2 regions of the Gelria sp. Kuro-4 genome follow, and region 1 is predicted to be linked to the other one. Evidence: predicted binding sites of a transcription regulator. Region 1 holds the regulator's gene; the other holds the start of a gene.
What was found. The regulator HrcA, encoded in region 1, represses chaperone genes, less so after heat shock. The targets are predictions, from matches to a motif close to ATTAGCACTCANNNNNNNTGAGTGCTAAT.

Region 1 (4,414 bases):
CCCTTTTCATTCTGCGCCGCCCACACCTCTTCTATCTTTTCCAGCGGGTTGAAGCCGGCATTGGCCACAATCTGGCCCAGGGGGCGTTTCAAGGCCTCCACCACACAGTCTACGCCGTAGGCGCTCATACCGCGCTTCTCTTCCCGCGCCCTGCCCAGCTCGCGGGCCACGGCAATCTCGAGCGCCCCGCCGCCCGGAACCACCCCGCCGCGCACCGCCGCCTGCAGGGCTGAAGCAGCGTCGCGGGCGATGCGCTGGCGCTCATCCACCACTTCTTCCGTAGCCGCGCCCACCAAAATGGTAGCCAGGGGCTTCCCTTTACCTCCCAGCAGGCGCACCTGGCCGAGTTTCTCATCTTCGTACACCCGGCCGGCAAAGCCCAGGTACCCCTTGAGATCGGCCGGGGATTTCTTCAAGGCCGAACGCTTCACCACGCGGGCCCCGGTGTGCTCCGCCACCAGCTTCAGGTCGTCGCCGGCCACCTGGTCCACCACAAAAACCCCGGCGTCGGTGAGTATTTCCTCGGCAATATTATGCACGCCGCGGCTTACCACCACGAAGCCCACGCCCAGCTCGACCAGTTTGCCCAGGTTGCGGCGGAACTCTTCCTGCAGCTCCAGGTACTTGCTGAAGCCCGTTTCCGTCCCCAGGGCCTCTTCCTCGATCTCCTCCGGATCGAGGGCGTCGTCCAAAACCAGCACCGGCACGTTTTGCTTCTCGCGCGGCATTTGACTGCTGAGGCGTTCCCGGTCCAGGACCAGTCCCAGAAAGACCTCGTTGTCGGCCCCCTCCTGAGCGAGCACGGTATCCGCCAGTTTGAAGTTCGGGTCGAGGAGCTTCTCCGGGCCGATCAGGCGGGCCGCCTGCACCACCAGCTCGGCGATGTCGCCGTTCTCCCGCCCGGCGATGTAGGCGATGCGCTCCAGGATGGCGTCATCCAGCCCGCTCACGGGGCGGGCATGGCTCTGGATGAGCTCCAGGGCGCGCCGCACGCCGAAACGCAGCCCCTCGATGACCCGGGCCACCGGCACGCCACGCACCACATGATTCACGCCCTCGCTCACGAGGGCGCTGGCCAGGATGGTAGCCGTGGTGGTGCCGTCGCCGATCTCATCCTGCTGCGCCCGGGCAATGTTGATCAAGAGGCGCGCCGCCGGGTGGTTTACATCCATCTGCTCCAGGATGGTCACTCCGTCGTTGGTGATGGTCACCTCTCCAAAACGGTCCACCAGCATGGTATCCAGTCCCTTGGGGCCGATGGTCCCTTCTACGGCCGCGGCAATGGCGCGAATGGCATTGGCGTTGGAAAGCAGGGCGGCCAGGCGTTCATCCACTTCCGCCCCGCCGGTGGTTTGTTTCATGCGTACCGGTCTCCTTTCTCTTTTCCGCGTCTCGCGGCCTTCTTCCGTCGGTGCCCGCTTCAGCCGTCCAAGTCCCGCCCGGCAGCAGGCCCGCGGCCCTCGCCCCGGGAAAAGGCATCGCTCAGGCACCGGGCCATGTACTCCAGGAGCGCGATTACATGCGGATAATCCATGCGCGTCGGCCCCAGGATGGCCAGCGTCCCGACCGGCCGGCCGTCCACGCTGTAGGTAGAGGTGATCACCGCGCACTCCCGGATGGCCGCCAGCTGGTTTTCCTGGCCGATGGTCACGGTCACCCCCGGCTCTCTTTCCAGGAGCTTGTAGAGCAGTTTCTCCTCTTCCAGGAGGGCAAACAAGCGGCGCACCTTCTCCAGGTCCTGAAACTCCGGCTGGCTCAAAATGTTCTGGGTCCCGCCCATATAAATGCGTTCCCCGCGTTCGCCTCCGGCGAGCCAGTTCAAAATGGCCCGCGCCAGCTCCGCCAGCCGATTCCGCCGCTTCTGGTAATCTTCCAGGAGTTCGGCATAGAGGTTACTTAAAAGCTCGCCCGTGATCTCCTCCAGCGGGCGGCCGGCCAGCCGCCGCGTGAAGTAGCGGGCCAGGCCCTCCAGGTCCTCGGGCTGTATCTCCGGCGGCAACACCAAAACGCGGCTTTCCACCCGGCCGCGGTCGGTAAAGAGCACCGCCATGGCCAGGTGCTCCTCTAGATGAACCAGCTTCAGGGTTTTGAGCACTCCCGGCTCCACCCGGGGAGCGACCACCAGGCTGATGTAGTTGGAAACCTGGGAGAGAAGCCGGGACGCCTGGCCCAAGAGCACGTCCGCCTCCCCCGTCCCCAGGGCGGGAACCTGCCGCAACAGCTCCTCTTCCTCGTGGGTCAAGGGGTTTTTCTGCATCAGATGGTCCACGTAGAAGCGGTAGCCCAGGTCCGAGGGGACACGGCCGGCCGAGGTGTGCGGCTGCTCAAGATAGCCCATCTCTTCCAGGTCGGCCATCTCGTTGCGGATGGTGGCGCTGCTCACGCCCAGGTTGTGGCGGCGATAGAGGGTGCGCGATCCCACCGGCTCGGCGGTGGCGATGTACTCGCGCACCACGGCCTCCAGCACCCGGCGCTTGCGTTCGCTCAGCATTGTCCCCACCTCCTTCACCTCGCAACCACTTCTTTGCTCCACCCCTGGCCCACCCTTAGCACTCTCAGTAGGAGAGTGCTAAAACAATCCACCCTCACGATAACACCAAAGCCCGCCCTTGTCAAGAAGCAGGAAAGAGGAGGCCGTGTGCGCCTGCGGGGAAGGTCCCTACGGGGCCTGGTGTCAAGGGTCACCCTCGGGCGGTGTGAGCGTTTGTGCCCCTAAGGCAGGAACTCCAGGAAGACCTGGTTCGCCACCGGTAGGGCACGGGGGGTGAGGCGCAGGCCGCGCTCGTCGGCGATAAGGAGCCCGGCGGCGGTGAGCCGGGCGATGGGCCCGGCGTAAAGGGCGCGCAGGTCCACCCCGAAGCGCTGCCGGAAGCGTTCCCAGGAGACGCCCTCAACGAGCCTCAGCCCCAGGATCACCGTCTCCGCCCTCGCCAGCTCAAAAGTGGCTTCCTCCCGCTCCGCCACCGGCGGCACGCCCGCCATAACGGCCGCATGGTACGCCGTCACCGCGGAGAGGTTGGTACGTCGCACGCCGTCCAGGTAGGAGGCGGCGGCCGGCCCTAGGCCCAGGTAAGGCTCATTGCGCCAGTACACCAGGTTGTGCCGGCTCTCCCGGCCGGGACGTGCAAAATTCGAGATCTCGTACTGGCCAAGACCGGCGGCGCCCAGGCGCTCCTGGGCCTCCAGATAGAGGGCCAGGTCCAGTTCATCGGACACGGGCGCCAGGGTCCCGGCCGCGGCGCGGCGGCCGAATTCCGTTCCGGGCTCGATCGTCAGGCTGTAGGCCGAGACGTGCTCCGGCGCCAGGGCCAGGGCCTGCCTGAGCGTCGCGCGCCAGCCGGCCATAGTTTGGCCGGGGATGGCGTAGATGAGGTCCAGGCTCAGGTTGTCAAAACCGGCCGCCCGGGCCAGCTCCCAGGCGGCGCACGCCTCCCGGGCGGTGTGGCTGCGCCCGATGAACTTGAGGAGGGCGTCGTCAAAGCTCTGCACGCCCAGGCTCAGGCGGTTTACCCCCGCCGCCTTGAGCAGGCGCAGCTTCGCCGCATCCACGGTACCCGGATTGGCCTCCACCGTCCACTCCGCTCCCCGCGTACGGGGAAAACGCGCCGCCACCGCCAGCACGGCTTCGAGCTCCGCCGGCGCCAGCACCGTGGGTGTACCGCCGCCTATATAAATAGAAGGGACCTCCCAGCTGTTCGGCCAGGAGGCGAGGGCTGTTTCCGCTTCGCGTTTAAGGGCCGCCAGATACGCCTCAACCGCCGCCGGGGCCGGCGGCCGCGAGGCGAAATCGCAGTAGCAGCACTTGCGCCGGCAAAAGGGCACATGGATGTAAAGCGCCGGCGCGGGCAGGGCGGGGCGCATCATTTCACCTTCAGGACGGCCATGAAGGCCTCCTGCGGTATCTCCACGCTGCCCACCTGCTTCATGCGCCGCTTCCCTTCCTTTTGCTTCTCGAGGAGCTTGCGCTTGCGCGTCACATCGCCCCCGTAGCACTTGGCCAAGACGTCCTTGCGCAACGCCCGCACCGTCTCCCGGGCGATGACGCGGCCGCCGACGGCCGCCTGAATGGGCACCTCGAACAGCTGGCGGGGTATGAGGCTGCGCAGCTTCTCCACCAGCCGGCGGCCCTGCGCCTGGGCACGCTCGCGGTGGACAATGAGCGAGAGCGCATCCACCGGCTCCCCGTTGATGAGGATATCCAGCTTCACCAGGTCACTCGGGCGGTGGCCCAGGTAGTCGTAATCCAAGGAAGCATAGCCGCGCGTGCGGGACTTAAGGAGGTCAAAGAAGTCAAAGATGATTTCGGAAAGCGGCAGGTCATAGGTAAGAAGGACCCGCGTCTGGTCCAGGTACTCCATGTTGTGGTAGGTGCCGCGCTTTTCCTGCGCCAGTTCCATCACCGCGCCGACAAAGT
Region 2 (4,414 bases), 280 kb from region 1:
CGCGCGCCAGGGCGGCCGCGGCCGTTGCCACCTCACCGGTTTCTTCGTCGGGGGCACGCTCGAGGCGGACGCGCAGGTTCTCCGCCCGACGGGCGATGTCGTCAAAGGCGCGCTGGAGACGCCGGAGTTCGCGCGCATACCTTTCCTGCAGATGGGGCAATACTGAAAGCAGTATTTGCGGATGCTCGCTTTGAATCTCCGCCCAGAACTCTATGGTGCCGAGCTCTTCCAAAAGGAGGCTCTTGGGCGGCTGTGCCGGCATGAAAATCCCTCCTTTCCAGGGCTTTCACCCGCATTTTATGCGGTCTCCGGCAGCCATGTGCAGCAGCGCCGGGGTAAGGTATAATGTTAGCAGAGAAGGGAGAGGGGAAAGCATGGCACTGGGTGAAGACACGGTGCGCCTTAAGCTTAAGATTGGGGAAAACGGGGACGAGGTGCGGGACTTCGCCCGGGGGACAACGCTCCTAAACCTGAGCCGCGAGTACGAAGGCCGCTTCCCTTCGCCGATAGTGGCGGCCCGGGTGAACGGCGAACTGCGGGAGCTTACATATCCACTGACCGAAGATGCCCCGGTGGAGTTTCTGGACCTCGGTTCGGACGACGGCCAGCGCATTTACGTGAGGAGCCTTTCTTTTTTGCTCATCCGGGCGGCGCAGGACGTGCTGCCCCGGTGCCGGGTCAGCATTGAGCACTCTTTGGGTAACGGCCTCTACTGCGAGCTCCACGGCGAGCGGGCCCTCACGGAAGAGGACGTGGCGGCACTCGAGCAGCGCATGCGCGAACTGGTGGCGGCTGATCTACCCTTTAAGAAAACGCAACTCTCGCTCGCGCAGGCCAAGGAGCTCTTCCGCCGCCAAGGGCAGGAGGACAAGGCAGAGCTTCTCGATTACCGCAAGAAAGACTACCTCAATGTCTATGAGCTCGCCGGGCGCTACGACTACTTTTACGGCTACATGGTGCCGAGCACGGGCTTTTTGCGCCTGTTTGCCCTGCGCTTTTACCTCCCCGGCCTCATCCTGCTCTACCCTAACAAGTATAACCCGGGCGCCCTACCGCCCTACCGCGACCAGCCCAAACTGGCCGCCGTCTTTCGCGAGGCCGAGCACTGGGGTGAGATCCTGGGAGTAGGAAACGTGGCCGCGCTGAACCGGCTCATCGCCGGCGGCTACGGCCCGGAGCTGGTGCGCATCGCAGAGGCCCTGCACGAGAAAAAGATCGCCCAGATCGCCGACCAGATCACCCAAAACCGCGAGCGCATCCGCCTGGTCCTCATCGCCGGGCCGTCTTCTTCCGGCAAGACCACCTTTGCGCAGCGCCTTTACATCCAGCTGCGCGTCAACGGCCTGCGGCCGGTGACCATTTCTCTTGACGACTACTTTGTGGACCGCGAGCACACCCCGCGCGACGAAAAGGGCGACTACGACTTTGAGGTGCTGGAGGCGCTGGACCTGAAGCTGTTCAACCGACAGCTGGTGCAGCTGGTCCAGGGCGAAGAGGTGGAGGTGCCGGTGTTCGACTTTAAGCGCGGTACGCGCACCTGGGTGGGCCGGCGCCTCAAGGTGGAGCCCGGGCAGCCCATTCTCGTTGAAGGCATCCACGGCCTCAACGAGAAGCTGACCGCCTCCATCCCCAAGGACAAGAAGTTCAAGGTGTACGTGAGCGCCCTCACCCAGCTCAACGTCGACCGCCACAACCGCATCCCCACCACCGATACGCGGCTTCTGCGCCGCATCGTCCGCGACAGCAAGTACCGTTCCGCCCAGGCGGAACGGACCATCCTGCGCTGGCCCTCGGTGCGGCGCGGCGAAGAGCGCAACATCTTCCCCTTCCAAGAAGAGGCCGACGCCATGTTCAACTCGGCCCTGGTGTACGAGCTGGCCGTGCTCAAGCGCTACGCCGAGCCCCTGCTGGCGGCGGTGCCGAAGGAAAGCCCGGCCTACAGTCAGGCCAAGATCCTTCAGAAGTTCCTGGCCTACTTCCTGCCGCTCGACGCGGCGGCCGAGATCCCCCGTACCTCCATCCTGCGGGAATTCATCGGGTTCTAGGGGTGATGAAACAGCCGTCTTGGAACTCTTGACTACCTGGGGGAAATTGTGTATTATAGGTCTTGGTTGTTAGCACTCTCCATTAAGGAGTGCTAAAAGTTACGAAAGGAGGGCCAAGAAGTATGCTCAAACCGCTCGGCGACCGAATTGTGGTCAAGGCCATCAGCGCCGAGGAAAAGACCAAGGGAGGTATCGTCCTACCTGATACGGCCAAGGAGAAGCCCCAGGAGGGCGAGGTTATTGCCGTCGGCCCCGGCCGGGTGCTGGATAATGGCCAGCGGCTGGCTCCCGAGGTTAAGGTGGGCGACCGCGTGATCTACGCCAAGTACGGCGGGACCGAGGTCAAGCTCGACGGCGAGGAGTACCTGATTCTTCGCGAGAGCGACGTTCTGGCCGTTGTCGAAAAGTAAGCAAGGGAGGCGAGTTACATGGCGGGTAAACAACTGGCCTACCGCGAGGAAGCCCGGCACGCGCTGGAGCGCGGTGTCAACGCTGTGGCCAACGCGGTAAAGGTTACCCTGGGGCCGAAGGGACGCAACGTAGTACTTAGTAAGAAGTTCGGCTCCCCCGTTATCACCAAAGACGGTGTGACGGTAGCCAAAGAGATTGAACTTAAGGACCCGTACGAGAACATGGGGGCGCAGCTCTGCCGTGAGGTGGCCTCCAAGACCAACGACGTAGCCGGCGACGGCACCACCACCGCCACCGTTCTGGCCCAGGCGATTATGCTCGAGGGCATGAAGAATGTGGCGGCCGGCGCCAACCCCATCTTCCTCAAGAAGGGCGTGGACCGGGCGGTCCAGGCCATTACCGACGAGATCAAAAAGAAAGCCATCCCGGTGGAGTCCAAGGAGAGCATCGCGCACGTGGCCTCCATCGCCGCCAACGACGAGGAGATCGGCGGCCTGATCGCCGATGCCATGGATAAGGTGGGCAAAGACGGGGTCATCACCGTGGAGGAGTCCAAGAGCCTCACCACCACCGTCGAGGTGGTCGAAGGCATGGAGTTCGACCGCGGCTATGTCTCCCCCTACTTCGCCACCAACGCGGAGACCATGGAGGCGGAACTGGAGGAGCCCTACATCCTCCTCTTCGAGAAGAAGATCTCGGCCATCAACGACCTCCTGCCCGTCCTGGAGAAGGTCGTCCGCACCGGCAAGCCGCTCCTCATCGTTGCCGAGGACGTTGAAGGCGAGGCCCTGGCGACCCTGGTGGTGAACCGCCTGCGCGGCACCCTCCAGTGCGTGGCCGTCAAGGCGCCCGGCTTCGGCGACCGCCGCAAGGCCATGATGGAGGACATCGCCATCCTCACCGGCGGCAAGTTCATCTCCGAGGACCTGGGCATCAAGCTCGAGAACGTGGAGCTGGATTCCCTCGGCCGGGCCAAGAAGGTGAAGGTGGCCAAGGAAAAGACCACCATCGTCGAAGGCTTCGGCAAGCAGGATGATATCAAGGCCCGCGTGGCCCAGATTAAGAAGCAGATCGAGGAGACCGAGTCCGATTACGACCGCGAGAAGCTGCAGGAGCGCCTGGCCAAGCTGGCCGGCGGCGTGGCGGTGATTAAGGTCGGCGCGGCCACCGAGACCGAGCTCAAAGAGAAGAAGATGCGCGTCGAGGACGCCCTCAACGCCACCCGGGCGGCGGTTGAGGAGGGCATTGTCCCCGGCGGCGGCACCGCCATCCTCAATGCTGTGAAGGTGCTGGACGGCCTTACGGCCGAAGGCGACGAGGCGGTGGGCATCCGCATCGTCAAGCGGGCCGTTGAGGAGCCGCTGCGCCAGATTGCCGAGAACGCCGGCCTCGAGGGTTCCGTGATCGTCAACCGGATTAAGGAGTCGCCGGAAGGCGTCGGCTTCAACGCCGCCACCGAAGAGTTCGTGGACATGGTGAAGGCCGGTATCGTCGACCCGGTGAAGGTGACCCGGACCGCCCTCGAGAACGCGGCCAGTATCGCCTCGCTCCTTCTCACCACCGAGTGCCTGGTGGCCGAAATCCCCGAAAAAGAAAAGACCCCGCCCGTGCCGCCCGGAGCCGGCGACATGGACTACTAAGCCAGCCAGGTTCGAAAGCCCGACCCCGCAAGGGGCCGGGTTTTTGTGTTTATTCCTGGTCGCAGCTGCGGTTACAATGGGTCACAGCGTTGGAGTATGCCGTGTGTAAAATACATTGACTTAAAACAGCAACAAAATTATAATAGTCATAAAGAAAGACATGACACCGGAGGGCGAATTGTGAAGCAAAAACTTATTTTCTCCACACTATGGGAGCAACTGTTTGAGTCGATCAAGGACGCCATCTTAGCCAATCAGTACCGCCCGGGCGAGGAACTGCCGATCGAGAAACTGGCGGCGGAATACGGCGTCAGCAAT

Region 2: the regulator HrcA is predicted to act here: its motif matches at 2,114-2,142, upstream of groES (co-chaperone GroES).

The regions. Positions count from the first base shown of each region.
Region 1 is NZ_AP024619.1:2,437,958-2,442,371, forward strand. Features, by position in the region: gene K5554_RS12260 (TCP-1/cpn60 chaperonin family protein) at 1-1,361, opposite strand, end outside; gene hrcA (heat-inducible transcriptional repressor HrcA) at 1,421-2,491, opposite strand; gene hemW (radical SAM family heme chaperone HemW) at 2,713-3,861, opposite strand; gene lepA (translation elongation factor 4) at 3,861-4,414, opposite strand, start outside.
Region 2 is NZ_AP024619.1:2,718,829-2,723,242, reverse strand. Features, by position in the region: gene K5554_RS13635 (DUF2935 domain-containing protein) at 1-262, opposite strand, end outside; gene K5554_RS13630 (nucleoside kinase) at 375-2,045, shown strand; gene groES (co-chaperone GroES) at 2,168-2,455, shown strand; gene groL (chaperonin GroEL) at 2,474-4,096, shown strand; gene K5554_RS13615 (GntR family transcriptional regulator) at 4,277-4,414, shown strand, end outside.